3 regions of the Niveibacterium sp. genome follow, and region 3 is predicted to be linked to each of the others. Evidence: predicted binding sites of a transcription regulator. Region 3 holds the regulator's gene; each other region holds the start of a gene.
The links. The regulator FliA, encoded in region 3, starts transcription of late flagellar genes. The targets are predictions, from matches to a motif close to CTAAAGTTNNNNNNNNNNNNGCCGNTA.

Region 1 (4,992 bases), on a different contig from region 3:
CATGTAGTCGTAGAGTGCAGCGAGGCGCTGTGCGAGTTCGCCGCCGGCATTCATGTCGAGACTGGCCTTCAGGCCGCTGTTGATGATCTCGATCGCCTTCGAGATCGCCTGGCCTTTGCCTGCCACATCGCCATGCGCGATCGAGACGGCCGCGCTGTTGACGTTGAGAATGGCTCCGTCAAACAACATGACGATCAGCAGGTGCGGGTTGGAGGCAGCGACATTCGATTCGAGACCGACACGGCTGTACGCGCTGGCGGGTGAGTGCATGGTGGGATACATCCTCGGTTCGTTCCGTTATGTGGCCAGCTCGATCAAGGCAAGCGGGCGAGTTGTTGTTGCAGATAGGCGCTGGTGATGTTCATCTGGCCTATCGATGTGTCCAGTGCGGTGAATTGGCGGCGATAGCGCTCTTCCACCATCGTCACGCGGGTTTCCATCTGGTCGATACGTGTGTCGATCGCGGAAATACCCTTCGTGAGTCCGTCCGTACGTGTGGTCACGACACCGTTGGTCGCGAGCAGCGCCGACGCGGCGGTGGAGACGCGCTCTGCAATGCCGGTGGTGCCCGTAATACCAGTGAAGAGCTTCGAGATGTCCTTGGCCGGATCGCTGATCGCGGCACTCAGCTTGCTCGAATCAACTTTCAGGCTGCCGTCCTTTTCGAAGCTGATCCCGACATCGGCCAACCGACCGTAACCGCCGGGGGCGCCCGCGACGGCCGCCGTGGTTGCGTTGCGCATGCGGTCCTGCACTGCGCGAACAGAAAAGTCGCCATTCAGCACGCCGGCCGTCTTGGTGTCGGCGTTGTAGGACGAGGTGTCGCGGAGGATCTTGTTCAGGTCGTTGTAGGCCTTAACAAAGGCGTTGATCTTCGTTGCGACGGCATCCGGATCTTTGCTGATCGAAAGTGTGGCGGCCGTACCGCTGGTTTCCTTTGCAAGATTCAGCGTGATGCCGTCGATTGCATCCGACACCGCGTTCGACGAGCGCGACATCGCAATGCCGTCAATGCTGAACAGGGCGTTTTGCGCAGCCACAGCCTGGCTGACATTGGCGTCTTTCGAGCCAGGGGCTGGCAGGGTTGCCCCCGGGTTGTCGGGGTCTGGAATCGTGCCGTTGTAGCTCGCGTAGTTCAGGCCGGATACGCCGGTCGCGCGAATCTGGTTATCGGCGCCACCTTGTTGCGAAGTCAGCACGAGCCGATAGGGCGTTGCGCCGCTGCCTTCGTTGATCAGGGTTGCAGTAATGCCGATGCCGGCAGCGTTGATGGCATCACGCGCGCCCGCGAGCGACTTGCCTTCCAGATCGATGTTTACCGACTTGGCGGCGGCGAACCCATCGGCCTCGGTTGCATCGGCTTTGCCCAACTCCAGCTTCAGGGTGCCATGGAAAGTCGTACCGGAAGCAAAGGACGCCATCACCTTCTGCGCTTTTGCGAGTTGGGTGACTTCGACCTGGTAGCTGCCGCCGACAGCGCCGGTGGCAGCCGTTGCCGTTACAGCGTCCGAGTTGGAACTTGTTGCCTTGAACGCGGCAAAGTTTGCCGTCGTCTTTAGTGCATCCGATGCCGTCTGCAGCGCCGAAAGGGCGCTCTTGACCTGACCAAGCGCCGAGAGTTGGGACTTGAGACCCGTTTGCTGCTTCTGGAGGAGGGTGATCGGCTGCCGCTCAACCTTCATCAACCCGTCAAGCAGGGTGTTGAGGTCGAGGTTCGAGCCAATGCCAAGACTGCTGAAGGTTGCCATGTTGCCCGCCTTCTACTGCCAATCAGGCCTTTGCGTTGTGGGCTCAGGCCTTCTGTTTCAGAAATACGCCACTGGTGGTGTCGCCATTCGCGCGATCCAGCGCTTTGGCTATTGCCAGTACCTCTTCACTCGGAATCTGGCGGATCACTTCCTTCGTCGCGGTATCCACGATGCGAACGATGGTTCGGCCAGTGTCTTCGTCGATCGAAAACTGCAAGTTGCGTGCCATGGGGTCGACTGCCTTCTTCACTTCTTGCAGTGCCCTTTCAACCTCTTCGCGATCAGGTTGCTTTTGTGCAGCTTGAGCCGGCGATGCAGTCTGCGCTGCGCTGTTGCCGCTGACCGCGCCGGATGGCGCAACACCGCCTGCGGCGTTTGCCTGGGCGGTGGGCCTTGTTTCTGCGCTATTCCGAACTGGCGAACCCGACGACGGCGGGAGCGCCCCTGGAGGCGAAGACCCTATCGATGGAATTGTCGTCATGATGCCTTCTCCTACCCTGGCCTGATGGGGCGGCCTTTTCAGGGCCACCCCGTTCCGGCTAGATCAAGTTCAGGGTTAGCGGAGCAGGCTCAGTGCCTGCTGCGGGATCGCGTTCGCCTGCGCAAGGATCGCGGTACCGGCTTGTTGCAGGATCTGCAGGCGGGTCATGTTCGCGGTTTCCGATGCAAAGTCGGCATCAACGATGCGGCCACGTGCGGCCGACTGGTTCTCGACCGCGATCTGCAGATTGCTGATGACGGCTTGCGTACGGTTGATCGCAGCACCGAAACCGGCGCGGGTGGTCGTAACCGTGTTGATCGCAGTGTCGATCGCGGCGATTGCGGCAAGCGCCTGAGCGGCACCGAGCGACGCGGCGACGTTGCCACCGACGTTGATCGAGGACGAACTGACTGACAAACCCGTGCTGGCGGTTAGGTCCGCACTATTAACCGTGATCTGGTTGTCCGCCGAGGTGGCTGCGCCGACTTGGAAGCTGAACGAGGCTGCGGCGCTCGAATCGGTCAGCGCGATGTTGTTGAACTTGGTGTTCTGCGCGATACGGGTGATTTCCGCTTGCAGCGCCTGGAACTCCACTTGGATGTTTGCGCGGTCACCGGAGTTGTAGGTGCCGTTGGCCGCCTGCACGGCCAGTTCGCGCATCCGCTGGAGGTTGTCGCTGACTTTTGCTGCCGTACCGTCTGCCACCTGAACCATCGAGATGGCGTCGTTGGCGTTACGCATTGCAACGGTTTGACCGCGCACCGTGGAGCCGATGCGCTCCGAAATTGCCAGACCGGCGGCGTCATCTGCCGAGCTGTTGATCCGCAGGCCGGACGAGAGGCGCTGCAGCGGGGTTGCGATTTGCGTCTGGGTGGTGGCCAGGTTGCGTTGTGCGTTCAGCGAGAACACATTGGTGTTAATGGTGAGTGCCATTTTGCTACTCCTTGTCGTTCCGTTTCCGTATGTACTAGCGATCGTCTTTGCGATCGATTCAAGCGTCGTTGCGCTTGAGTGTGATTACGACGTTGCACCGGAAAACTTTAGGAAAATCTGCAAGTTGCCAAGTGTTGTGCGCCGCAGTAAGTCCATTTACGACCCCATGCGCTTGTCCTTTAGGGTTAGATTTCCCGCTCGGCGCGTGGCGCAATGGATGACCCGAAATAGGTAGGCTTGGCGCTGCTTTTCAGCGGATCGCGGCGGCGGTTGATGGCGCACAATCGCGGAAAGTCCGGCGCCGTGTCGCCCCTTGGTTCAAGGCAGACGAGATAAAGAACATGACTCAGGATCAATCCGCCGCAGTCGGCGAGAACTGGACGCCGCTTCAGGAGGCGTATATCCAGAAGCTATACGCGACCTACCAGGCGAATCTGTATTTCCTGCACACCAATTTTCCGGCGGTGTTCGATCGTTTGATGGCGACGCAGTTGCCGGCGCCTTTTGAAGTCGATGCGGATGCCAACGTGCGGATCTACAGCGGGCGTTTCGTTGGAACGCTGCGCGAGTTCACCGATCTCGGCCGCACCCTGTTCGAGGTCTTTGAATCAGAGCAGGGGCGATCGCGGGTGTGGGTGGAGGCGTCGTACCTCGATGATGTGGGGCAGATCACACAGCACGGTTTGAACCCCGACTTCTTCCGGCCGATCGAACCGAGCTTCCGTGCCGAGTTGGTGGAGGAATTCCAGCGCGTCTGTCCGGGCAGCGGTGAGCGCTTCGAACGCCCCTACTTCGGTCATCGCGTGCAGCCGCTGGTGGTGGTGTTCGGCAGCGGTTTTGGTTGGCACCTGGATCGGCTTGTCGATACCTACGAGATCCAGAACCTCGTGATCGTCGATACCGAAGTCGAGCGCCTCAACCTGTCGCTGTACTTCGTCGACTACGTGGCCTTGTATCAGCGCTTTGCCAGCCGCGGGCGCAGTTTTTCGATCGCTTTACATCCACACATCAGCATCCTGTCGGCGAGTGTGCTGGCAGCGATTCAACGTCATGCGCCGCCCTATGTCGTGCAGGGCGCCGCGCTGTTCTTTCACGACTATGACTCGGAGCCTGTGCGCGAGCTGTGGGAGCGCATCCGGACTGACCTCGGCAACCTGTTTCGCGGCTGGGGCTTCTTTGACGACGAGTTGCTGGGTCTCAAGCACGCGGTTGAGAACTCGCTCGCACGGCGCCCGGTGTTCGTCGGCGGTGGCGTGGTGCCGGACGATGCGGTCGCGATCGTTGTTGGCGCGGGCCCGTCGCTCGACGGCCTGCTGCCGGTACTGCGCGAATGCCGCGATCGCGTTGTCATCTTCTCGTGCGGCACGGCCTTGTCAGCGCTCGCCAACGCGGGTATCAAGCCCGATTTTCACATCGAGATCGAACGTACCGCGGCGACCTTCAGGGTGCTGGATACGCCCACGACACGTGCTGTGCTCGCCGATACGCCGCTGATTGCATCCGCGATCATGTGTCCGGCGGTGTTTGATCTGACGCCTCAGCCGGGCATCTTCCTGAAGGAGATCGACTTCGGTTCGAACATGCTCGACTTCGATTCGCGCCTGCCGCGGATACGGACCAATCCAACCTGCACCAACGGTGGGCTCCACTTCGTGTTGAAGATGGGCTTTCGCGAGGTGTATTTGTTCGGCGTGGATTTGGGTTTCCACCCGGAGGGCGTACATCACTCGCGCCACTCGATCTACTACCAGGACAACGGTGCCGCAAAAGAGGGATACCTCGCCGGCATGGTCGCCGGGACCCATTGGCTTCACCGCAGCGGCACGCCGA
Region 2 (4,992 bases), on a different contig from region 3:
GCCGGATGAAGCGGGCCGCGCCACCGAAGCGGCCGCCCCCCCTAGGCGCAGCACCCCGCCCTCACACAGCAGCAGGCCGCGGTGGATCAGGTTGTCGAGTTCACGCACATTGCCGGGCCACAGATGGGTTTCCAGCCATTGCAGGCTGGCCGGGTCGAGCGAGCAGGCGCCCAGGCCGTAGCGCCGCGCGTAGCGGACGAGGAAGTGCTCGGCCAGCAGGCTGGCGTCTCCGGGCCGTTCGCGCAGCGGCGGCAGTTCGATCGCCAGCACGTTGAGGCGCCAAGCCAGATCCGGCCGGAAGCTGCCGGCCTCGATCAGCGCCGTCAGGCGTGGGCTGGACGCCGCCACCACACGCACGTTGGCAGCACGTTCGCGGCTGCAACCTAGCGGCCGATAGCTCTGATCCTGCAAGAAGCGCAGCAGTGACACCTGCGCGCGCGGCGGCAGCGCATCCAGTTCGTCGAGGAACAGCGTGCCGCCGTCGGCCGCTTCGATCAGGCCGCCGCGTGTCTGGCGCGCATCGGTGTAGGCACCGCGCTCGGCACCGAACAGCTCGCTTTCGATCAGCGCATCGGGCAGCGCACCGCAGTTGAGTGGCACGAAGGGCGCATCACGGCGCGCCGAAAGGTAGTGGATCGCGCGTGCAGCGACCTCCTTGCCGGTACCGGTCTCGCCGGTGATCAGCACCGGCGCGTCGAAGCGTGCCATGCGCTCGATCAGATGCAGCGCATGCAGGAAAACCTCGGATTGGCCGATCAGATGGGGCAAAGCGGACATCGGAAACCTCCGGCGCCGTCCTCCAGCGGGACGACAGTTCACTCGGGCGGACTGTCGTTATAGGCGAGCGGCACGCCAGCGTCATGTTCTTCGGTCGAACCAGAGTGCCTGTCGCATATGGGCGACACGTCGATGGCGGCTTCTCGGCAATCAACCCGATGCATCCGCAGCAGCGCTGCGTCAATCGCAAAAAAGGGCAAAACCTGACCGGGATTGCTCAAGTTTCCGGGAGGCGCACCGATAACCGTGCTCTACATGGCCAGTCCCCTCTCGGAGTTCCAAACAACATGATCAAGAATCTGCGGATTTCGTCCCGACTGGTTCTTCTTTCCAGTTTCCTGCTTGCCCTGGTCGTCGTCGTCGTGGCGCTGGGCCGTTCCGGTTTAAGCACCGCCACCGCGCAGATGGAAAGCGCCTACACGCAGCACACGGTGCCGATGTCCTTGCTCGGCGTGTCGCTCGACACGCTGCACCGTAGCCGCATGCGCATCGTGCTGGCGATGGAAACGCAATACGTCAAGACCGCCGAAGAGCACTTCGAGGCCATGCGCCAGCTCGACGCCGACGCGATGAAAGGGCTGCAGACAGTCTTCAAGTCAATGACCGATGCGACATCGAAGAAGCACATCAAGGAGTTCCAGACCCACTACGCTGAATTCACCGAATCGCGCGACAAGATGGTGAAGCTGTATGGCGAGGGTGACCGCATGCAGGCGGTGTCCGAGTTCCGCTCCAACGCGCTGCCGGCGTTCGAGCAGGCAATCGACGCGCTGACCGCGCTGCTGAAGATGCAGGTGAAGGAGAACGAAGCCTCCAACGCCGCCGTGGCCGCCAATGCCGCAAAGATCAAGAACACCACCATGGCGATCGCGCTGGTCGGGCTCATCGCCGCCGTCGCGCTGTCGTTCTCGATCATCCGCTCGGTCACGAAGCCGCTCGGGCAGTCGGTGAAGCTGGCCGAGAAGATCGCCGATGGCGACTTGAGCACTGAAATCCGCGTCGAACGCAACGACGAAACCGGCAAGCTGCTGACCGCGCTCGACGCGATGCAGCAGCAGCTGCGCACGATGATCGGTGCGATCGAACAATCGAGCGGCAACATCGCCGGCGCCGCGCAGCACCTGAACAGCGCCTACCACGAGATCGAAGGCAGCGCCGCGCAGCAGAGCGAAGCCGCAGCCGGCATCGCCGCAGCCGTGCAGGAAATGACCGCCGGCCTCGATCACGTTGCCGAGCGTGCATCACGCGTGCGCGAAGAGGCGCAGAACGCGCACCGCATGTCGGAAGAAGGCGCGGTGCTGGCCGATGCGGCGAGCGACGAGGTCGGCCGCGTGGCCGAATCGGTGAACACCGCGGCGTCGAACATCGGCCGCCTCGAAGAACACTCCACCCGCATCAGCGGCATCGCCGGCATCATCAAGGAGATCGCCGACCAGACCAACCTGCTCGCGCTCAACGCCGCAATCGAAGCGGCCCGCGCAGGCGAACAGGGGCGCGGTTTCGCGGTGGTGGCCGACGAGGTGCGCAAGCTGGCTGAGAAAACCGGCAAGGCGACCAGCGAGATCATGACCGCGCTCGGCGCGATCCATGGCGAAACCGAAAGCGTGGCGCGCGTGATGCGTGGATCGGCCACGCAAGCGAATTCATCGGTGGAGGCGATCAGCCGCCTTGGCCCGGCGCTGAGCTCCTTGAAGAGCGGTGCCGACACCACCCGCCACGAGGTCGCCGAACTGGTAGAAACCTACAACGAGCAGAGCGCCGCCAGCCACGCGATCGCCGAGCACATCGAACGCATCGCGCAGATGAGCGACTCGACCAACGCGGCTATCACGCGCAGTGCCGGCTCGGTCAGCGACCTCGAATCGATGGCCGAAGAACTGCGCGCTGCGGTATCCAAATTCAGGCTTTGAGCGGACCGGGAGAGACGCTCCTGACGGCGGGCCGCTGGGTTGCGGCGGCCCCCGTTTTCTTTCCTGCCTTGATGCGGCGGTTTGACTTCCCGCCGCCCCCGCGTTAGTTTCCTGTCACTGCGCCGATTTGATCTACAGCTTGCGGGCGCGTTAAAAATGCGGCTAAAGCGAGGGCAACCCGACCGTCTGCTCTTCGCGAGCCGGTCGGGTTTTTGTTTTTCTGACGGGTAACCATGACTTCTTCCGGATCCGTTGGCGTCGTCTCGCCGCAGACGGCGCACTTCGCAGAACCGCTCACGCTGAAAAGCGGCGCGGTGCTGCCCGCCTACGATCTCGTCTACGAGACCTACGGCACCCTCAACGCCACGCGCGACAACGCTGTGCTGGTCTGCCATGCGCTCTCCGGCTCGCACCATGTCGCGGGCACCTATGCAGGCAAGCCGAAAAGCACCGGCTGGTGGGACAACCTCGTCGGCCCCGGCAAACCGCTCGATACCAACAAGTTCTTCGTCATCGGCGTGAACAACCTGGGCGGCTGCTACGGCTCGACCGGGCCGACCTCGATCAACCCGGCCACCGGCAAGCCTTGGGGTGCGGATTTCCCCTTCGTGACGGTGGAAGACTGGGTCGAGGCGCAAGCGCGCCTGGCCGACCGCATGGGTATCGCGCGTTTCGCCGCGGTCGTCGGCGGCAGCCTTGGCGGCATGCAGGCGCTTGAATGGACGCTGGCCTACCCGGACCGCGTGCGCCACGCCGCCATCATCGCCGCGGCGCCGAAGCTTTCGGCGCAGAACATCGCCTTCAACGAAGTCGCGCGGCAGGCGATCAAGTCCGACCCGCAATTCCACGGCGGCCACTACTACGAACACGGCGTGGTGCCGGTGAATGGCCTCAAGCTCGCACGCATGGTCGGCCACATCACCTATCTCTCCGACGATGCGATGGGTGAGAAATTCGGCCGCAAGCTGCGCCACGGTGAGCACAAGTACCACTGGGACGTGGAGTTCGAGATCGAGTCCTACCTGCGCTACCAGGGCGACAAGTTCGCCGGCTACTTCGACGCCAACACCTACCTGCTGGCAACCAAGGCGCTGGACTACTTCGACCCGGCCTTCGATTACGACGGCGACCTTGCTGCGGCACTGTCGCGCGCGAAGGCAGATTTCCTCGTCGCGTCGTTCTCGACCGACTGGCGCTTCGCGCCGGAGCGCTCACGTGAACTGGTGTTCGCGCTGATCCAGAACGGCCTCAAGGTGAGCTATTCCGAGCTGGAAAGCACCGCTGGCCATGACTCCTTCCTGCTCGACGATCCGCAGTACCACGCGGTGTTGCGCGCGTGGTTCGACGGCATTGGAGTTTGAGATGTCTACCCGTTTCGACTTTGAAGTGATTGCCCGCTGGGTGCAGCCCGGCGACACCGCACTGGATCTGGGTTGCGGCGACGGCAGCCTGCTCGCCTTCCTGCGCGACACCCGCCAGGTGAAGGGCTACGGCGTGGAAGCGGACCCCGAGCGCCTGGTCGCCTGCATCCGCAACGGCGTGAACGTGCTGCAGATCGACCTTGAGAAAGGGCTCACCGACTTCAACGACGGCCAGTTCGATCATGTGATCATGAGCCTGTCGCTGCAGGCGGTGCACCACACCGAGAAGATCCTCGACGAGATGCTGCGCGTCGGCCGCGAGGCGGTGGTGAGCTTCCCGAACTTCGGCTACTGGAAGCACCGGCAGGCAATCCTCAACGGCCGCATGCCGGTGTCGGAAAGCCTGCCCTACGAGTGGTACGACACGCCCAACGTCCGCTTCTTCACGATCGCGGATTTTGAAGCGCTGTGCGAGAAGCGCGGCATCCGCATCCTCGAACGTGCAGCCTTCGACGACGACAAACCGGTGAGCGGCGAAGCCAACTTCCTTGCCAGCATGGCGATGTACCGGCTGGCGCGTTGAAGCACGACCCGGCTCGCCGGGTCGGCCCCTACTCTATGCGGTTCAGGCAGCGGCGGCCAGCAGCTTGTGGATCACCTGCTGCACGCCGCGCTCGGTGTTGCACGGCGCGCGGAAACGCGCACGCGCCACCACCGCCGGGTGGGCGTTCTTCATTGCGTAGGAGTGCGCGGCTTCGTCGAGCATTTCCAGGTCATTGACGAAGTCGCCGAAGGCCATCGTCTGCGCACGCTCGACGCCCAACGCCGCCTGCAACTGCTGCAGCCCGCGCCCCTTGTTGACGCCGCTGGCCATCACGTCGACCCAGTGTTCGCCTGACACGACCGCCTTGAGCGATGCGCCCAACGCGGCGAAGTGCGGATAG
Region 3 (4,992 bases):
ACGTGCCGGCGGTAGTGATATGTCGCTCAATCAGGGGCTGGCGGAAGGTGTGCCGCATGCGGTAAGTGACCCGCATGCGCAGATCCGCCCCTTCATTCCGCCGCGTGTTGATCGCTACGGCCGCCCTGAAGAACCACCGCTGGAACGCAGCACGCCGCCGGAGAATCCGTGGGCTCAGCGTGCTGAACTGCGTGCCGAAGCGGCCGACGACTACCCGCGTCCGGCACGCCAGCCAAGCGCGCCGGCCGCACGCCGCGATCGGCAAGCTGAGCAGAAAGCCGAGTTGCAGGCCGCCGAACTTGCCCGCCAAGCCGCAGAAGCTGCGGCCGCCGATAAGGTACGCGCGCTGGAAGCCGCCAACGCCAAGATGGCGGATGAAATGGGCGCCATTCGCGGCATGATCGAGCGCCAACTGGCTGGTTTTGCGTGGGGCGAGCTGACGCGCGGCGCACCGGTGCGCGCGCAGATCATGAGCGAACTGCTTGAAGCCGGCTTCTCTGCGCAACTGTCGCGCGAGCTGGCCGAAGTGGTGCCGGGCGATGTGACAGCCGACCAGGCGCGCAGCCTGGTTCGCAACCAGATCAGCCGGCGCATGCTGACGCTCGAATCCGAGTCGGATCTGATCGAACGTGGCGGCGTGTATGCACTGGTGGGGCCGACCGGCGTCGGCAAGACCACCACGGCAGCGAAACTGGCGGCCCGCTGTGTGGTGCGCCATGGCGCGGACCGCCTTGCACTGATCACTACGGACGGCTACCGGATCGGCGCGCACGAGCAACTGCGCATCTACGGCCGCATTCTTGGCGTGCAGGTTCATACCGTGCGCGATGCCTCCGAACTGCGCCGCACGCTGCAGGATCTGGCGGGCAAACACATGGTGCTGATCGACACGATCGGCATGAGCCAGCGCGACAAGATGGTGGCCGAGCAGGCCGCGATGCTGTCGGGTGCCGGCCACGTGCGCCGGCTGTTGCTGCTCAATTCAACCAGTCGCGGCGATACACTGGAAGACGTGGTGCGTGCCTACGAGGGCCCGGATCTCGCCGGTTGCATCCTGAGCAAGACCGACGAGGCCGCATCGCTGGCGCCGGCGCTTGACGTGGTGATCCGCCACGAACTGCGTGCCTACTACATTGCAAACGGCCAGCGCGTGCCGGAAGACCTGCATCTGCCAAATCGTGCGTGGCTGACGCACCGTGCGCTGCGCGAACTGGCGCCGGATTCGCCCTTCCGCCTGACGCCGGAGGATGCTGGTCTGCTCAGCTCGGCCCCCCGTAATCGTGACAACGACGGAGCCCGCGCATGAAACCCGGATTCGAGGATCAAGCTGCGGGCCTGCGCCGTCTGTTGCGCCGCGCCCCGCCGCAAGTGGTGGCGGTGAGTGCCTTCGGGGCCGGTGCGATGCACTGGCTGGCGGGGCAAGCGCTGACCCGCGCACAAGGTGGGCGCCAGGTCACCGTGTTCGATGAGATGGCGAGCTGTGGCAACTTGGCCGATGCGCTGGGTGCTGCGGCGCGCTTTGACCTTCTGCAAGCGGTAGAGCGCCATGTCTCGCTTGAGGCGGCGCGTGTCGAAGCGGGGCCCGGGTTGTCGCTGTACTCGTCGGCGCGACTGGCGCGTGCGCTTAACGGTGCTGACCGCGTACTCAGCGAGCGCTTTGCCGATACATGCCGCGCGCTGCAGCGAGGCTGCGATCTGTGGCTGATCCACGCACGACCGGACGAACGCCGCAGCCTGTCGCCCTTGGCGAGCGCTGCGCACCGCATGGTGGTGGTGGTAGATGGCTCTCCGCGTGCGATCACCGAGGCCTACGCAATGATCAAGCAGCTCGATGGTGGCCCGTGGCCGCAAATCGACCTCGCCTTGGCCAATCCGCGTGATCAGGATGAGGCAGAGGCCTTGCTCGCCAACCTGATTCTGGTGGGTCACCGGCAAACGAATCTGGCCCTGCGCCGGGTGAAGGGGCTTGATGCATGTGCAGCAGCTGCTGCGGCTGCTTCGGACAGCACGACGGATGGTGTATTTCTGGATCGCGTACTGGGTCTGGCGCGGCGAAGGCAGCGCGCTTCGATGGCGCTCGCCCTGTGAGCCGATAGAAAAATTCCTGAAATAGGGCTCAATTTCCCTCTCAGGCGGCCGATAGTGTGAGTAGTGACGGCAGGGAGGCTTCGCCCGAAGCCTCGAACGAGACCGTAGAAGAGAGAGTCACACGATGTACACCGCATCGGGAACGCTAGACAAGAATCAACTCGTCACGCAGTACGTTCCACTGGTGAAGCGTATTGCGTATCACCTGATGGCCAAGCTGCCGGCGAGCGTGCAGGTTGAAGACATCATCCAGAACGGCATGCTGGGCCTGCTCGACGCGATCGGGCGCTACGAAGAAGGCCTTGGTGCTCAGTTTGAAACCTACGCCGTGCAGCGTATCCGCGGTGCCATGCTTGACGGTCTGCGCGAAAACGACTGGTTGCCGCGCAGCTTGCGCCGCGAGATGCGCCGAATCGAAAGCGCGATCCACCAGTTGGAGCAGCGCCACGGCCGCCAGCCGACCGAGAAGGAACTGGCCGAAACGCTCGGCATGACCTTGGCGGATTATCAGAAGATGCTGCAGGAAGCGCGCGGCTATCAGCTGGTGTACTTCGAGGACTTCAGCGACGAGGAAGAAGAAGACTTCCTCGAACGCCATGTTGCCGGCAACGAAGCCGACCCGCTCGACATGCTGGAAGACAAGAAGATGCGCGAATCGCTGATCAAGGCGATCGACGATCTGCCCGAGCGCGAAAAGATGGTGATGGGCCTCTACTACGAGGAAGACCTGAACCTGCGCGAAATTGGCGAAGTGCTCGGCGTGTCCGAATCGCGCGTCTGCCAGCTGCACAGCCAGGCCATTGCGCGCTTGCGTTCGCGCATCTCCGGCCAGGTGCGTAGCCATGCTGCCAGTGCCCGCGGGCGCCGTGCGTCGATCTGACCAAGGCGCGCGCCGTGGATAAGATCAGCATCCTCGGCCTCATCGTCGGCTTGACTGCCATCGTTGGCGGCCAAGTGCTGGAGGGCGGTCACATCGGCTCGCTGGTGCAGCCGACGGCTTTCCTGATCGTGATCGGCGGCACGCTCGGCGCGGTGATGCTGCAGAGTCCATTCACGGTATTCCGGCAGGGGCTTCGGATGGGGGCATGGATCTTCGTGCCGCCGGTGCCGCCGTTTCGCCGCGTGATCGAACAGATCGTGTCGTGGAGCGGGATTGCCCGCAAGGAAGGTCTGCTCGCGCTGGAAGGGCAGGCGATGGGGCTGAAAGACAGCTTTGCCGCCAAAGGGCTTCAGCTCCTGGTCGATGGCGTTGAGCCCGATCGGCTGCGCGAGGTGCTGGAGGTTGAGATTGGCGCCTGGGAGCAGCAGATGAAAACCAGCGCCAAAGTCTGGGAGGCCGCGGGCGGTTATGCGCCCACCATCGGCATTCTCGGCGCAGTGATGGGCCTGATCCATGTGATGGAGAACCTCTCCGACCCCTCCAAGCTTGGGGCCGGTATCGCGGTCGCTTTTGTGGCGACGATCTACGGCGTGGGCTCGGCTAACCTGATCTTCCTGCCGATCGCGAAGAAGCTGCAGGCGCACATTTCTCAGCTCGTCGCCGTACGCGAAATGCTGGTGGACGGTCTGGTTGGCATCGCCCATGGCGACAACCCGCGCATCATCGAGAGCCGTTTGCAGGGCTACGTGACCTGATGCGTCGAGGCACCCGTTCTGGGTGCCAGAAAAAACCTTTGTTCAATAGCGCGGCAGCTGTGCCTGAACGTGGCAGAGCGCGCCCGCGCGGCATCCGTCATATCAGATCGGAACGCTCGGGCTGCCGGCGGCTCAAGTTATGGCGGCCTACGCCGTTCTTTTCATTGTCTTGAGCGCATTTAACGGAACGCACCATGGGCCGCCGCAAACACGAGGAAGAACACGAGAACCACGAGCGCTGGCTCGTTTCGTATGCGGACTTCATTACGCTGCTGTTTGCGTTCTTCGTCGTGATGTATGCGCTGAGTTCGATCAACGAGGGTAAGTACCGGGTGCTTTCCAACTCACTGGTCAGCGCCTTCCGTAACGTGACGACCAACGCCGATGGTATGCAGATCGTGCCGCGGGCGTCGATTGCCGGGGCGGTGCCGCAGCAGGCGAAGGTGCAAAAGTCGCCGGCGGAGAGCGAGGCGCGGGTGCAGGCACGCCAGCAGATGCACAGCATGGCGGAGCAGGTGCGCCGGGTGCTTGAACCGCTGGTGCGTGGCGGGCAGGTTTCGGTGAACGAGGGCGCGCACGGCATCTCGATCGAAATCAACGCCAGTGCGCTGTTCAACCCCGGCGAAGCCTATCTTGGGAGTGACGCGGTGCGTGCGCTGCGTGCTGTGGGGGAGGTGCTCGCGCAGGGCGACTTTCCGATTCGCGTAGAGGGGCACTCGGACAACATCCCGATCGCCACGGCGGCGTTCGCATCGAACTGGGAACTGTCGTCAGTGCGTGCGAGTTCGGTGGTGCGCTTGTTCATTGACACCGGTGTCGATGCGCGCCGGCTGACGGTGGCGGGTTACGCTGATCAGCGGCCGATTGCCGACAACAGCACGGCTGAAGGCCGGCAACGCAATCGCCGGGTCAGCATCCATGTCGAGTCGATGTTGCCGCCGAGCGCTGAAGCGCCCGCGGTCGGGCCGGTGACACCCAATCCTGGGGGAGCCGCGCTCGGGGCCACACTGCCGGAGTGATGTGGTGGCGGGGGTGATTCGGCTTGGGCGCTGATGCCGAAGTGCCGCTCAGGCGCGACCGAAAAGTCGGCCGCCCGGGCGGCTTGATGTCACGCCGTCGGCGTCGTAAAGACTGGGGCCGGTGCTCGCGAGCAGCACGCTCATCGCTTGTTGATTGGCCCGCAGCTGATCCCGGATGAACTCGCCGTTGCGCAGGTTGAGCTGCTGCGCGCGTGCGGCCAGATCAAGGTAGTGGCGCCATGCACGCTGC

Region 1: ACE3P0_RS02025 (flagellin) is a predicted target of FliA. The motif match lies at 3,247-3,273, and genes of this name have one in related genera.
Region 2: ACE3P0_RS08060 (homoserine O-acetyltransferase) is a predicted target of FliA. The motif match lies at 2,789-2,815, and genes of this name have one in related genera.

What each region holds. Positions count from the first base shown of each region.
Region 1 covers NZ_JAYRDJ010000001.1:433,194-438,185, forward strand. Annotated here, with positions in the region: gene fliS (flagellar export chaperone FliS) at 1-270, opposite strand, end outside; gene fliD (flagellar filament capping protein FliD) at 315-1,748, opposite strand; gene ACE3P0_RS02020 (flagellar protein FlaG) at 1,792-2,229, opposite strand; gene ACE3P0_RS02025 (flagellin) at 2,305-3,162, opposite strand; gene ACE3P0_RS02030 (motility associated factor glycosyltransferase family protein) at 3,504-4,992, shown strand, end outside.
Region 2 covers NZ_JAYRDJ010000008.1:109,598-114,589, reverse strand. Annotated here, with positions in the region: gene ACE3P0_RS08070 (sigma-54 interaction domain-containing protein) at 1-777, opposite strand, end outside; gene ACE3P0_RS08065 (methyl-accepting chemotaxis protein) at 1,065-2,687, shown strand; SAM riboswitch at 2,797-2,870, shown strand; gene ACE3P0_RS08060 (homoserine O-acetyltransferase) at 2,921-4,048, shown strand; gene metW (methionine biosynthesis protein MetW) at 4,050-4,631, shown strand; gene ACE3P0_RS08050 (HAD family hydrolase) at 4,674-4,992, opposite strand, start outside.
Region 3 covers NZ_JAYRDJ010000007.1:94,111-99,102, forward strand. Annotated here, with positions in the region: gene flhF (flagellar biosynthesis protein FlhF) at 1-1,306, shown strand, start outside; gene ACE3P0_RS07300 (MinD/ParA family protein) at 1,303-2,088, shown strand; gene ACE3P0_RS07305 (RNA polymerase sigma factor FliA) at 2,213-2,968, shown strand; gene ACE3P0_RS07310 (flagellar motor protein) at 2,983-3,723, shown strand; gene motD (flagellar motor protein MotD) at 3,918-4,742, shown strand; gene ACE3P0_RS07320 (flagella synthesis protein FlgN) at 4,791-4,992, opposite strand, start outside.